Sinorhizobium fredii NGR234: one gene and its partners. The main gene of each other region encodes a partner of the protein of the gene in region 2 in a complex. Links are inferred from orthologs where the notes say so. Each region holds a gene or a part of one and is shown on either strand. Other genes may lie near its edges.

Evidence for each region.
Region 1: the proteins of NGR_RS16850 (region 2) and eno are in contact, whole or in part, in a solved structure (PDB 2FYM), measured with the Escherichia coli proteins. The link is inferred for Sinorhizobium fredii NGR234 from one-to-one orthologs.
Region 3: the proteins of NGR_RS16850 (region 2) and pnp are in contact, whole or in part, in a cryo-EM structure (PDB 9QH0), measured with the Escherichia coli proteins. The link is inferred for Sinorhizobium fredii NGR234 from one-to-one orthologs.

The regions. Positions count from the first base shown.
Region 1 is NC_012587.1:1,320,030-1,324,212, reverse strand. Bases 1,309-4,183 are described here. They hold eno (phosphopyruvate hydratase), read right to left. Parts: upstream 3,446-4,183; coding sequence 2,171-3,445; downstream 1,309-2,170. Other genes in these bases: kdsA (3-deoxy-8-phosphooctulonate synthase), read right to left, coding at 3,576-4,183; NGR_RS17675 (FtsB family cell division protein), read right to left, coding at 1,550-1,870; pdhA (pyruvate dehydrogenase (acetyl-transferring) E1 component subunit alpha), read right to left, coding at 1,309-1,412. In the rest of the region: NGR_RS17685 (pyruvate dehydrogenase complex E1 component subunit beta), read right to left, coding at 1-348; more of pdhA, read right to left, coding at 366-1,308. UniProt on the Escherichia coli protein: Catalyzes the reversible conversion of 2-phosphoglycerate (2-PG) into phosphoenolpyruvate (PEP). It is essential for the degradation of carbohydrates via glycolysis.
Region 2 is NC_012587.1:1,174,108-1,180,030, forward strand. The notes cover bases 1,597-4,903. They hold NGR_RS16850 (Rne/Rng family ribonuclease), read right to left. Parts: upstream 4,578-4,903; coding sequence 1,797-4,577; downstream 1,597-1,796. Other genes in these bases: NGR_RS16845 (pyridoxal phosphate-dependent aminotransferase), read left to right, coding at 1,597-1,709. Also shown: NGR_RS16840 (DsbA family protein), read right to left, coding at 1-319; more of NGR_RS16845, read left to right, coding at 552-1,596; NGR_RS16855 (N-acetylmuramoyl-L-alanine amidase), read left to right, coding at 5,402-5,923. UniProt on the Escherichia coli protein: Endoribonuclease that plays a central role in RNA processing and decay. Required for the maturation of 5S and 16S rRNAs and the majority of tRNAs. Also involved in the degradation of most mRNAs.
Region 3 is NC_012587.1:3,790,458-3,794,765, reverse strand. What follows is about bases 1,309-4,308. They hold pnp (polyribonucleotide nucleotidyltransferase), read right to left. Parts: upstream 3,886-4,308; coding sequence 1,732-3,885; downstream 1,309-1,731. Other genes in these bases: rpsO (30S ribosomal protein S15), read right to left, coding at 4,237-4,308; NGR_RS28980 (class I SAM-dependent methyltransferase), read right to left, coding at 1,309-1,652. Also shown: enoyl-ACP reductase FabI, read left to right, coding at 1-427; more of NGR_RS28980, read right to left, coding at 636-1,308. UniProt on the Escherichia coli protein: Involved in mRNA degradation. Catalyzes the phosphorolysis of single-stranded polyribonucleotides processively in the 3'- to 5'-direction. Also involved, along with RNase II, in tRNA processing.

The DNA of each region.
Region 1 (4,183 bases), 140 kb from region 2 along the record:
CGCCTTCGGCTGGGCCGCGACGGGGGCCGCGGCCGGCGCCGGAGCTTCGGCCGCTGCCGGCTTCGGCGCTTCCGCCTTGGCGGCGGGGATATCGCCGGCGGCTTCGCCGTCCTGGAGCAGCACGGCTATCGGCGTATTGACCTTGACGCCTTCGGTGCCGGCGGCGATCAGCAGCTTGCCGATCGTGCCCTCGTCGACGGCTTCGACTTCCATCGTCGCCTTGTCGGTCTCGATCTCGGCAATGACGTCGCCCGAGGCGACCTTGTCGCCCTCGTTCTTCAGCCACTTGGAGAGCGTGCCTTCCTCCATCGTCGGGGAAAGGGCAGGCATGAGAATTTCTACTGGCATATTCGTCCCTCCCCGGATCAAAGCAGGATGTCGGTATAGAGCTCGGCTACATCCGGCTCCGGATCAGACTGGGCAAAATCGGCGCTGTCGGCGACGATGTCGCGAACCTCCTTGTCGACCTGCTTCAGTTCGTCCTCGCTCGCCCAGCCCTTTTCGACGAGGCGGGCCTTCACCTGCTCGATCGGATCATGCTCCGAGCGCATCTTCTGCACTTCATCCTTCGAGCGATATTTCGCCGGATCGGACATCGAGTGGCCGCGATAGCGATAAGTCAGCATCTCCAGGATGATCGGTCCCTTGCCGGAGCGGCAATGTTCGACAGCCTCGTCGGCCGCAGCCTTGACGGCGCGCACATCCATGCCGTCGACCTGATAGCCCGGAATGCCGAAGGAAGCGCCGCGCTGCGAGAAATCGGTCTGCGCCGAAGCGCGCGACACGGAGGTGCCCATCGCGTATCGGTTGTTCTCGACGATGTAGATTACCGGCAGCTTCCAGAGCGCCGCCATGTTGAAGCTCTCGTAGACCTGTCCCTGGTTGGCGGCGCCGTCACCGAAATAGGCGAGGCTGACATTGTCGTTGCCGCGATACCTGTTGGCAAAGGCAAGGCCGGTGCCGAGCGATACCTGCGCGCCGACGATGCCGTGACCGCCATAGAAATGCTTTTCCTTGGAGAACATGTGCATCGAGCCGCCCTTCCCCTTGGAAAGACCGCCGCGGCGACCGGTAAGCTCGGCCATCACGCCGCGGGCGCTCATGCCGCAGGCCAGCATATGGCCGTGGTCGCGGTAACCGGTGATGACCTGGTCGCCCTCTTTCAGCGCCAGTTGCATGCCGACGACGACCGCCTCCTGACCGATATAGAGGTGACAGAAGCCGCCGATGAAGCCCATGCCGTAAAGCTGGCCGGCCTTCTCCTCGAAACGCCGGATCAGCAGCATTTCGCGATAGGCCTTCAATTCATCTTCCTTGGAAAATTCGGCGATCGTACCGCCGGCGAAGTCCTTCTTGGACGTCTTGGCAGCGGCCTTGCGGCTGGAGACGGACGCGGTTTTTCGCGGAGCCATTCATTCCTCCCAATGGTTAGCCTTTGGTGGGCTACCATAGGGAAAGAAGAGCGCCGCAGCAATGCCATATTTGCATGGCTATCATTCTGTGTAATGCACTGATTTTAAATCATTATTTTTAGTTAACTGAATTTCAGTTAATTCGCCGGGCGGTGAAAAATAACGATCTCATCGCTGCGCGACATGTTGAGCGCGAGGCGAGCCTTCTCATCCAGCATGTCTCTTTCCAACGAACCGTCACTCATCAGTTCGACCTCCTTTTCCAGGATTTGCCGCTTCTGAGTAAGCTCGTCCAGCCGTGCCTGCCGCTCGGCGATCTGGCGATCAAACTCCTCCGTCGCCCTCAAGCCGTAACCGCCATGGATCGAATGATAGCCGAAGTAGGATAGAAAGGCGACCGCGATCACCGGCACTACCAGCCGCCCCAGTCTCCGTTTCTTGTGATGCCGTGTCCACATCGTCAATGCCCTGCTACGCAATACCAAGGCAGACTAGCGTCGATTGATTAACCGACCGTTGACCATGAACGGCAAGGAAAGGGAAACCCGCCGGCCGTGAGGCGGGCGGGTTTTGGATACTAAATCGTCGATCGAGATGTGGCGGATCGCCCCTCTCCTCGGGTTTAACCCGAGGACTAACCCGCTCCCCGCTCGCGGGGAGAGGGGACTGAGGCGGCGCGGCATCTCCCTTCTCCCCGCAAGGGGGAGAAGGTCGCGGCAGCGGGATGAGGGGCCGCGCGGTAGCCAGACGTCTTTTGCTTAACCGCGCAGGATCGAGCGGCCCGCATATGCCGCCTGCAGGCCGAGCTGCTCCTCGATGCGGATCAGCTGGTTGTACTTGGCGAGCCGGTCGGAACGGGCCAGCGAGCCGGTCTTGATCTGACCGCAATTTGTGGCGACCGCGAGATCGGCGATCGTCGAGTCTTCGGTCTCGCCGGAGCGGTGCGACATGACGGCGGTATAGCGGGCCTTGTGCGCCGTCTCGACGGCATCCAGCGTTTCGGAAAGCGAACCGATCTGGTTGACCTTGACGAGGATCGAGTTGGCGACACCCATCTTGATGCCGTCACGCAAGCGCGCCGAGTTGGTGACGAACAGGTCGTCGCCGACAAGCTGGCACTTGTTGCCGATGAGGTCCGTCAACGCCTTCCAGCCGTCCCAGTCGTCTTCGGCCATGCCGTCTTCGATCGAGATGATCGGGTACTTTCCAGCGAGTTCGGCGAGGTATTCGGCCATCGCGCCCGGCTCCAGCGTACGGCCTTCGCCTTCGAGCACATACTTGCCGTCCTTGAAGAATTCGGTCGAGGCGCAGTCGAGCGCGACATACATATCTTCGCCCGGCTTGTAGCCGGCCTTCTCGATCGATTTCATGATGAAGTCGAGTGCTGCCGGAGCCGAGGCGAGACCCGGCGCGAAGCCGCCCTCGTCGCCGACATTGGTGTTGTGGCCTTCGGCGGCGAGCTGCTTCTTCAGCGTATGGAAAACTTCCGAACCCATGCGGACGGCGTCCTTCAGGGTCTCGGCGCCAACCGGCATGATCATGAATTCCTGGAAGTCGATCGGGTTGTCGGCATGGGCGCCGCCATTGATGATGTTCATCATCGGAACCGGCAGGAGATGTGCATTCGGGCCGCCGACATAGCGGTAGAGCGGCAGGCCGGCAGCTTCCGCGGCGGCCTTGGCGATGGCAAGCGACACGCCGAGAATAGCGTTGGCGCCGAGGCGCGACTTGTTCGACGTGCCGTCGAGCTCGATCATCGTCTTGTCGATCTGGATCTGGTTCTCGGCGTCGAGACCGCCGATCGCTTCGAAGATCTCGCCGTTGACGGCGTCGACGGCGCGCTCGACGCCCTTGCCGAGATAGCGGGTACCGCCGTCACGCAGTTCGACTGCTTCATGCGCGCCGGTCGAAGCGCCCGAGGGAACGGCGGCGCGGCCGAAACTGCCGTCTTCGAGATGGACATCGACCTCGACGGTCGGGTTGCCGCGGCTGTCGAGAATCTCGCGGCCGATGATGTCGATGATTGCAGTCATGATCTCTTCCCTGCTTGTGGACGATGATAATGGTGGGCCTGTCTTAATTCATGGCCCTGAAATTACAATGGCGCGCCGGTGGCAATGTCCCGAGCGGCATCGCAGTTCATGAATATTTCATGCGCCGGCTTCAGGCCTTGGATATCGCGTCGAAGGCGAGCAGCTTTTCGAGGAGACGCGGCATGTCCTTGAGCGGCACCATGTTCGGGCCGTCGGAGGGGGCGCTGTCCGGGTCCTCATGCGTCTCGATGAAGACGCCGGCGACGCCGACAGCGACAGCCGCACGCGCCAAGGTCTCGACGAACTCACGCTGGCCGCCCGAGGAGCCGCCCTGCCCGCCAGGCTGCTGCACCGAATGGGTCGCGTCGAAGACCACGGGCGCGCCGAGCCCCGCCATGATTGGCAGCGAGCGCATGTCGGAAACGAGCGTGTTGTAGCCGAAGGACGCGCCGCGCTCGCAGAGAAGCACGTTCGGATTGCCGCTCATGGTGAACTTGGCGAGCACGTTCTTCATGTCCCAGGGCGCGAGAAACTGGCCCTTCTTCACGTTGATCGCGCGCCCTGTTTTCGCCGCCGCGACGAGCAGGTCGGTCTGGCGCGACAGGAAGGCCGGGATCTGCAGGATGTCGATGGTCCCGGCGACTTGCGAGCACTGTTCTTCCGTATGGACGTCGGTCAGCACCGGAAAGCCGAATTCGCGCTTGAGATCGGCAAAGATCTCCATCGCCTTCTCAAGGC
Region 2 (5,923 bases):
TATAGTCGAAGAACTCGACGACCGTGACGTCGCCCTTGGGATTGCCGAGGATCACGTCGTAGGCGGAATTGAAGATCGCCTTCTCGTTCTTGGCGATCGCCGCTTGCGAGGCTTCCTGCTGCTTGGCGCGCTGCTTGGCGGACAGTGCTTCCTGCACTTCCAGCATGATCTCCGGATTGGCGATGAGATATTCCTTGATGAAGGCGCCGATCTCTTCCTTCTGTTTCGGGTCGAGCGCCGCCGCTGGCTGGGGCAGGGCGATGCCGGCTGCGACCGCAATCAGCGTTCCGGCGGCAATCATCTTCTTCTTGAGCGTCATCATTCCCTCGTTGTCTTCTCGTACCTGTCTGTCGCCCATTTCGCACCGCCGCGTCAACGCATCTTCGCAGGACAAAGACATGCAGCAGCGACCCGCCGTAGGTGCGAGCATAGGGTGCGCGGGCGCGAAACGAAACGGCAAAATCGGCCGAATTGCGGCGCTCCCATACTTGTGATGGGTAAAGCGATCGGGCAAAGGGGCGGGACGCCAGCCAACTTGTGAGGATCAGCCATTGGCACAGATGTCGAAACGCAGCGCCGTCGAACCGTTCCACGCCATGGATGTCCTGGCAGAGGCGACGCGGCGTCGCGATGCCGGCCATCCGGTCATCTCGATGGCGGTCGGCCAGCCGGCCCATCCCGCCCCGAAGGCGGCGCGCGAGGCGGCGCGGCGGGCGCTGGAGCATGGCCGCCTTGGCTATACCGACGCCCTTGGCACCCTTTCCCTGAAGCGGGCGATCGCCGCCCACTATCAGAGCCGCCACGGCATCGCGCTTGATCCGCAGCGGATCGCCGTCACCACTGGCTCCTCGGCCGGCTTCAATCTTGCCTTCCTGGCTCTCTTCGATCCGGGCGATTGCGTTGCCATCGCCCGGCCCGGCTACCCCGCCTATCGGAACATCATGGCCGCCCTCGGCTTGAGCGTGGTCGAGATTGAAGCAAATGCCGAAACCGGCTTCACGCTCACGCCCGAAAGCCTGGAGCGGGCGGCGGCGCAAGCCGGCAAGCCCCTGAAGGGCGTGCTTCTCGCCAGTCCGGCAAACCCGACCGGCACCGTCACGGGAAGGGCTCGTCTGAAGGCGCTTGCCGACTATTGCCGTGCCCAGTCGATCGCCTTCATCTCCGACGAGATCTATCACGGTCTGACCTTCGCTGGCGAAGAGACCTCGGCGCTGGAGATCGCCGACGACGCGATCGTCATCAACTCGTTCTCGAAGTACTATTGCATGACCGGCTGGCGCATTGGCTGGATGGTGCTGCCGGAAGATCAGATCCGTGTCTTCGAGCGCATCGCCCAAAGCCTCTACATCTCGCCGCCGGAGCTTTCGCAGATTGCCGCGGAGGCGGCGCTTGGCGCGCAGGAGGAACTGGACGGTTACAAGCGGGCCTATGCCGCCAACCGCGATCTTCTGATGAGGCGCTTGCCCGAGTTGGGCCTGTCCATAGCCTCGCCGATGGACGGCGCCTTCTATGCCTATGTGGATGCCAGCCGCTTCACCAACGACAGCATGGCCTTCGCCCGCCGCATGCTGGCCGAGATCAACGTCGCCGCGACACCCGGCTTCGATTTCGATCCGCTCGAGGGGCATCGCACCATGCGTTTTTCGTATGCGGGTTCGGCTGCCGATATGGCCGAAGCGATGGACCGCATTGCGAACTGGTTGAAGTAGCGAGACTTCCAGGCTGCGCAGTCGACGATCACAAACAAAAAAGGCCCGGAAACCTCCGGGCCTTTCGTTTGGTAAGCCTGTGCTTTCTCAGAAGAAACCGCGGCGCTGCCACCAGCCGCCTTTTTTCGGCTTCGCCGATTCTTCTTCGTTGCCGTCGCCCTTGGCGACATTCGACGTGACGACGGGCTCGGAGGCAATCGTCGTCAGATCGCGGTTCGAGCGCGCCGGCTTGGCAGCCTCCAGGTCCGCGACGGCGTCCTCCACTGCAGCAGGAACGGTTTCGTCCGGCTGCGCTTCGACAGCCTGTTCGGCGGCCGTGTCGGCATTTTCCGCTGCTGCCTCGACCGCGACGGCTTTCTTGCGGCTGCGCTTCGGCTTTGCCGGTTTTGCTGCTTCCACGACCGGGACTTCGGCTTCCGCCGGAGCGACCTCCACGGCATGCTCGACGGCCGCGGCTGCAGCAAAATCCGGCTCTTCGGTTTCCGCCCCTGCCTCGGCATCAGCCGACTCTTCACCGGCCTCCGTCGCGAGACCGGCTTCACCCTCGGCTTCGCGGTTGCGGCGGCCGCCCCGCTTGCCGCGACGGCGGCGCTTGCGCTTCTGGTCGCCGTCTGCCGTTGCGGCGTCCTGAGCCTCGCCCTCGTCCTCGCTCTCGTCGGCTTCGTCAACGGCGCCATCGGCCATGTCTTCGGCTTCGGCCGCGACGGATTCCGGGGTCTGGCCTGCGCCCTTGCCGCGCCGGCGCCGACGACGCTTGCGCTTGCGCCCGCCCTGATCGTCGGACGGCTGGGCCTTAGGCTGCTCCCGGCGTTCGGCGGTGATTTCCTCCGCTTCTTCCTCGTCGAGATCTTCCTCGATGACGACGTCTTCGTCTTCGTCTTCCGGTTCAGGCGCGAAATGCAGGAGCTGTTCGATCTTCACCGGATTCTCGACCGGTTCGCCCCGGTCGATCGCGAAGTGCTGAGCGCCCACATGGGCATCGGCATCGATAATGATGGAGACGCCGAAGCGGCGCTCGTAATCGGTGATCGTGCCGCGCTTCTGATTGAGCAGGTAAAGCGCGATCTCCGGGATCGTACGGACCACGATGTCGTGTGTGGTATTCTTGAGCAGATGCTCCTCGATACCGCGCAGGACATGCAGCGCGACCGAAGACTGCGAGCGGACATGACCCGTGCCGTTGCAATGCGGGCAGGTCTGCATCGTGCTTTCGAGCACCGAGGCGCGAATGCGCTGGCGCGACATTTCAAGCAGGCCGAAATGCGAGATGCGGCCGACCTGGATACGCGCCCGGTCGTTCTTCAGGCAGTCCTTGAGCTTCTTCTCGACGGCGCGGTTGTTGCGCTTTTCCTCCATGTCGATGAAGTCGATGACGACAAGCCCGGCGAGATCGCGGAGACGCAACTGCCGCGCCACTTCCTCGGCCGCCTCCAGGTTCGTCTGAAGGGCGGTATCCTCGATCGAGTGCTCGCGGGTGGAACGCCCGGAGTTCACGTCGATCGAAACAAGCGCTTCGGTCTGGTTGATGATGATGTAGCCGCCCGATTTGAGCGTCACCTGCGGCTGCAGCATGCGATCGAGCTGGGCTTCGATGCCGGAACGCGAGAAGATCGGATGCACGTCGCGATAGGGCTGCACGACCTTCGCGTGGCTCGGCATCAGCATCTTCATGAAGCTCTTGGCTTCCTTGTATCCCTCTTCACCGGAAACGATGATCTCGCTGATATCCTTGTTGTAGAGATCGCGGATCGAACGCTTGATCAGGCTGCCCTCCTCATAGACGAGGCATGGGGCAGTCGAGTTCAAGGTGAGCGTGCGGACGTTCTCCCAAAGGCGCATCAGGTATTCGAAGTCGCGTTTGACCTCGACCTTGGTGCGATTCGCGCCGGCCGTGCGCAGGATCACGCCCATGCCCTGCGGCACGTCGAGGCCGCGGGCGATTTCCTTCAGGCGCTTGCGGTCCTGCAGGTTGGTGATCTTGCGGGAGATGCCGCCGCCGCGTGCCGTGTTCGGCATCAGCACCGAATAGCGGCCTGCCAGCGAGAGATAGGTGGTAAGGGCGGCGCCCTTGTTACCACGTTCTTCCTTGGCGACCTGAACGAGAATGATCTGCCGGCGCTTGATCACCTCCTGAATGCGATACTGCTTGCGCGGCTTGCGGACCTGCCGGTCCGGAACTTCTTCCATCGCGTCTTCGGCACCGACGGACTCGATGATTTCCTTCTCGCCGTCATGACCGTCGTCATCGTCGTCATCATCGTCGCGGCGGCGGCGTGCATCCACGTCTTCGGAAATCGAGTCGACATCGACCATTGCGGCCATTTCGCCGCTGCTGCCTTCGTCGCTGGCGTCGGCCTGGACTTCTTCTTTTTGTTCGCTGGTCTTGGCTTTCGCCCGACGGGTGCGCTTCGGCTTGGCCTTGGGCTTTTCCGCCTCTGCTTCCGCCTGGACTTCCGTCGCCGCTTCCGTCGTTTCGGCTACCCCAGGGGCCTCGGCCTCTGCCGGAGCCTCGTCTTTCGGCGGCTCGACGACCTGTTCGCTTGCCGTTTCGACCGGCTCGATCTCTTCCTCGCGGCGGGCCTCTTCGGCTTCCGCCTTCAAGAGCGCCTGACGATCGGCGAGGGGGATCTGGTAGTAGTCGGGGTGAATTTCGGCGAAGGCCAGGAAGCCGTGGCGATTGCCGCCATAGTCCACGAAGGCGGCCTGGAGCGACGGCTCCACTCTGGTCACCTTCGCCAGATAGATATTGCCGCGGATTTGCTTCTTATGTTCCGATTCGAAATCGAATTCTTCTATGCGGTTCCCGCGAACGACAACGACACGCGTCCCCTCTGAGTGGGACGCATCGATAAGCATTTTCTCTGCCATCTAAGCTCTGCTCCTCGGCGCAGAGGAACGGCAGACAGAGACACTTCGCGTGGAAGGCTGTCGAACACGTCGGAAACTGCGCCGGATGTGAAAGGTCCTGTTTGGCGCAGGTGAGGGTGCAGCAGCCAGACGGCAGCCGGAACGATTTCGTCCCGGGGCCTCCTTACTCCTGACCGATACTGCTGAGTCACATCAAAGACCAAACAAGAATGCCAATGTCCTGGGCCTCGAGGGGAGGCCCGATGAATACGCCCACTTGCGGGCATTCGGTGAAAATCACCATCAAGAACTCCGGCCACCGCCGGAAATTGCGATCCAGTGTACGGGAGAAAATGCAGCGACGGCGGATGAACACCTGCGGCCGCGGAAGCATGATACGGTTGCAACCGGCTGTTCCGGCTCGATCACTTCGCTGGCGCCAAGCCTCTACAAAGCTCCGGCTGCCCGGCCGACGATTCTATCCCGTCAACACTTTCTCCTTGTGACGCTTTTATGTTTTCTATGTCACATTGGCAAGGGAAAAGCCTTTGCCGCCACAATATTGATCGATTCGCTTGCCCGGGTGAAATCTGGTGTTCGGAGAGCGTTGCATCGGTTTCGAACCTGTCGCATTGGTCCCTTCCGGTGACGCTGCGTCAAGGTTTGGTTAACCATGAAGGTTCATTGGTGGGTAAGCGATGGTTGCGGCTCTCTGGGCCTTGCGCCGGAACTCGAATGACGATGGGGGAGCCCGGGTGAAGCCTTGCGCAACAGAGCTGCACTGGCCGCAGGCGAAGCGCCTGGCGCGTCGTGCCTTCCATGCGATTGCCGTCCTGGTGGCGGCGATGGCTGCCCCTTTGCCCGCCGCGCGCGCCGCCGACGGGGGGCCGCCTTTGTTGGCCTATGGGGCGCGAGTCGCCGGCGACGATGCGCGCACGCGGCTCGTGATCGAATTCGACCGCAGCCCCGAATTTTCCATTCATTACGTAGCCAATCCGGTTCGCGTCATCATCGACCTGCCGGAGACGTCCTTTGGCCTGAAGCCGGAGAGCCTGGAGCCACGCGGGCTCTTCGACGCAATTCGCTATGGCGGGATGGGCGCGGGGGCCTCGCGGCTGGTGCTGTCCGCCAAGGGGCCGACGGAAGTGACCCATGCGGAAGTGAAGCCGGAGGAAGACGGCAAGGGCTTCCGCCTTATCGTCGATGCGGAGAAAATCGACGGGGCCCGCTTCGACAAGCTTCTCGGTGATCAGCAGTGGACGGGAACGGTGCGCGCCGCCAAGACCGACCGTCCGGCGCTTGCGCCGGCAAGGGCTCCGGGCGCATTCGTCATTGCCATTGACGCGGGCCACGGCGGAATTGACACC
Region 3 (4,308 bases), 2.6 Mb from region 2 along the record:
CGCCAGGCGGGCCGCCGAACTGATGAGCGACGGCGGCACGATGCTGACGCTGACCTATGGCGGCTCGGTGCGGGTGATGCCGAACTACAACGTCATGGGCGTCGCCAAGGCGGCGCTCGAAGCCTCGGTGCGCTATCTCGCCGCCGATTACGGCGCGCGCGGCATCCGCGTCAACGCCATCTCGGCCGGCCCGATCCGCACGCTGGCGGGCGCCGGCATTTCGGATGCCCGTGCCATGCTTTCCTGGCAGCAGAAGAACTCGCCGCTCCGCCGCACCGTCACCATCGAGGACGTCGGCAGTTCGGCCCTCTACCTGCTTTCGGACCTTTCCCGCGGCGTCACCGGCGAAATCCACTACGTCGATTCCGGCTACAACATCACCTCGATGCCGGCGCTCGAGACCTTGCGCGTCGCCGACTCGGAGTAGACGCACTCTCCAGGCTCGCGCCTTTACCAGGACCTTTGAAGATTGCCCCTCTCCTCGGGTTTAACCCGAGGACTAACCTCTCCCCGCACCCGGGGACAGGGAACTGAGAGCTCGCGGCGAGTCCCTTCGCCCCGCTTGCGGGGAGAAGGTGCCGGCAGGCGGATGAGGGGCGGAGACCGGGAAAAGGGTCGTCTTCAGGTATCGCCGTTCAGCGCTTCGCCCAGAGCACCTTGAAGCGCGCATTGCGGCAGGTCTCGCCATACTCCTTGGCGTTCTCTGCCAGGACCTGCTCGTAAGGCAGGCCGCGATTTGCGACGAGCATGAGCCTGCCGCCCTGCTTTAGCGCCTTCAACGCCGCCTTGATGATCGCTGACCCGATCGCCGGCTCGGCGGCATGCCCCTCGTGGAAGGGCGGATTCATGACGATCAGGTCGTATTTGTCGCGGGTTTCCTCACTGGTCAGGTCGTGCCAGTAGAAACGCGCCGGGGTTGTCGGCGCGTTCGCCTTCACGTTGCGGCGCGCCGCTTCCAGCGCCTCGTGATCGGCCTCGAACAGATCGATGCCCTTGAGCCCGGGGGAGGCCTGCGCCAGCATCACGGAAAGATAACCCCAGCCGGCGCCGAAGTCGGCCGCATGGCCGGTGAAATCCTTCGGCAGGCGCGAGGCGAGAAGTTCCGAACCGGCGTCGACGCGATCATGCGAGAACATGCCTGGTGCTGCCTCGAAGACATCGTCCACCCGCACCGGAGCCTTGGCGAGTTTCTGGATGGCATCGGCCACATCCTCCGGCCGCGTGAACCAGAAGGCGACGCCGTGGTACTTCGGCAGATGGTCGCCATCCCATTCGAATTTGGCGACGCGCTTCTTCAGCGACTGGATGCCGTCTTCCTTGCTGCCGGCAACGACGATGAGGGCGCCCTCGCGCGTGCGCTTCAGCGCCTCGGCGATGCGGTCCTCGTTCTCGCCCTTGTGTTTGCCGCAGAGCACCAGAGCGACGTCATAGTCCTCGCCCGCAACGACAGGGCTCACATCGGCCCGCATCGCCTCAAGGGCCCGATAGAGCGGCCGCAGGGGCTGCACGGCGGAAATCGGTGCCACGAAGCCCTCGGGCAGCCTGTAGCCCGCCTCGGCACCGAGAAAGAGCACACGCTCGCCTTCCCCCGGCGGATCGATGATACCGGTTTCGAAGGGGTGGAACAGGGTTTTCAGCGCGTCGCGGCTCATGGGTCGTTTCCATTCGTCTTACAAGAAAGGGGCGCGGAGCCATCCGCTCCGCGCCCCGTCTCAACTGGCTGAAGCCGGCTTATTCAGCCGCTTCGCCGCCGTCCTTCTTTTCGCCCTTCTCGGCGACGACTTCCTTGCCGGTCGCCTGGTCGACGACCTTCATGGAAAGGCGAACCTTGCCGCGCTCGTCGAAGCCCATCAGCTTGACCCAGACCTTGTCGCCTTCCTTGACGACATCGGTCGTCTTGGCGACGCGCTCGGAGGCGAGCTGCGAGATGTGGACGAGGCCGTCGCGGGCGCCGAAGAAGTTGACGAAGGCGCCGAAATCGGCGGTCTTGACGACCGTTCCCTCATAGATCTGGCCGACTTCCGGTTCGGCGACGATCGAGTGGATCCACTTGCGAGCCGCTTCGATCTCCTTGCCGGAAGAGGAAGCGATCTTGACGGTGCCGTCGTCCTCGATGTTGATCTTGGCACCGGTCTTCTCGACGATTTCGCGGATGACCTTGCCGCCCGAGCCGATGACTTCGCGGATCTTGTCGACCGGAATGTTCATCACTTCGATGCGCGGCGCGAATTCGCCGAGCTGGCCGCGGCTCTCGGATATGGCCTTGGCCATTTCGCCGAGGATGTGGAGACGGCCGCCCTTGGCCTGGTTGAGCGCGATGCCCATGATCTCTTCGGTGATGCCCTCGATCTTGATGTCCATCTGCAGCGAGGTGATGCCGGCTTCGGTGCCCGCAACCTTGAAGTCCATGTCGCCGAGGTGGTCTTCGTCGCCGAGGATGTCGGAGAGAACCGCAAAGCGCTCATCTTCCTTGATCAGGCCCATGGCGATACCGGCGACCGGCTTGGCGAGCGGCACGCCGGCATCCATCAGTGCCAGCGAGGTGCCGCAGACGGTTGCCATCGAGGAGGAGCCGTTCGATTCGGTGATCTCCGAAACGACGCGCAGCGTGTAAGGGAACTGCTCGGCTTCCGGCAGCATCGGGCGAATAGCGCGCCAGGCGAGCTTGCCGTGACCGATTTCGCGGCGGCCCGGGGAGCCCATGCGACCGGTTTCGCCGACCGAGAAGGGCGGGAAGTTGTAGTGCAGCATGAAGCGTTCTTTGTACATGCCAGTCAAGGAATCGACGTACTGTTCGTCTTCGCCTGTGCCGAGCGTGGCAACGACGATCGCCTGCGTTTCACCGCGGGTGAACAGCGCCGAACCGTGCGTGCGCGGCAGAAGGCCGACTTCAGAGACGATCGGGCGAACGGTTTCGAGATCGCGGCCGTCGATGCGGCTCTTGGTGTCGAGAATGTTCCAGCGGACGATCTTGGCCTGCAGGTGCTTGAAGACCGAGCCGATTTCCTCGGCCGTATGGGCCGGGTTCTCGATGCCTTCCGGCAGGAAGTGCTCCTTGACCTTGGCCTTGACGGCGTCGACCGCGGCGTAGCGGGCAGCCTTTTCGGTGATCTTATAGGCGTTGCGCAGTTCGTCCTCGGCGATTGCCAGCATGGCGTTTTCGAGGGCGGAATGATCTTCCGGATCGAATTCGCGCGGCTCCTTGGCGGCGACTTCGGCAAGCTTGATGATCGCGTCGATGACCGGCTGGAAGCCCTGCTGGCCGAAAACGACCGCGCCGAGCATGACGTCTTCCGGCAGTTCCTTGGCCTCCGACTCGACCATCAGCACGGCTTCCTGCGTGCCGGCGACGACCAGATCCAGCGAGGATTCGTCCATTTCGTCGAGATGCGGGTTCAGCACATACTCGCCGTTGATGTAGCCTACGCGGGCACCGCCGATCGGTCCCATGAAGGGGATGCCGGAAAGCGTCAGCGCCGCGGAGGCCGCAACCATGGAAACGACATCGGGATTGTTTTCGAGGTCATGCTGCATGACCGTGACGATCACCTGGGTGTCGTTCTTGTAGCCGTCCGGGAAGAGCGGGCGGATCGGCCGGTCGATCAGGCGCGAGACGAGCGTCTCGTTTTCGCTCGGGCGCCCTTCACGCTTGAAATAGCCGCCGGGGATCTTGCCGGCGGCATAGGTCTTTTCCTGATAGTTCACGGTCAGGGGGAAGAAATCCTGACCGGGCTTCGGTGCCTTGGCGGAAACGACCGTGGCGAGCACGACGGTTTCGCCGTAGGTGGCGAGAACGGCGCCGTCGGCCTGGCGGGCGATCTTGCCGGTTTCGAGCTTGAGCGGACGCCCAGCCCATTCGATTTCTACCTTGTGGGTCTCGAACATGTTCTGTCCTTCATGTGCGGGAGATCGTCCGCGGCTGTTGCAGCGCAGGCGATCTTGGTGCCGCATGGTGTGGCGCATCACGGGCAAGACAACGGGAGGCTTCAAATGGAACCGGCCGCTCACCGCTTTGCCGCGCTCACCCGCATGGAAGCGCTTCGGCAAGCAGGCGCCGAAGCATCCTGCAATCCTGCCCCATGACGGGCCATCGGTTGATCCGCGATACCGGCCCATCCGGCTCGCTGGACATCTCTCCGTTCTAGGCGCCTCCGGCGCCCAGGGAGAGTATTGGCGGGCGCTCAACGCCCAAATAAAAAAGCCGGCGGATCGCCGAGCGACCCGCCGGACAGTCGTTTAGCGACGGATGCCGAGGGCACCGATCAGCTTGCTGTAGCGCGCTTCGTCTTTCTTCTTCAGATAGTCGAG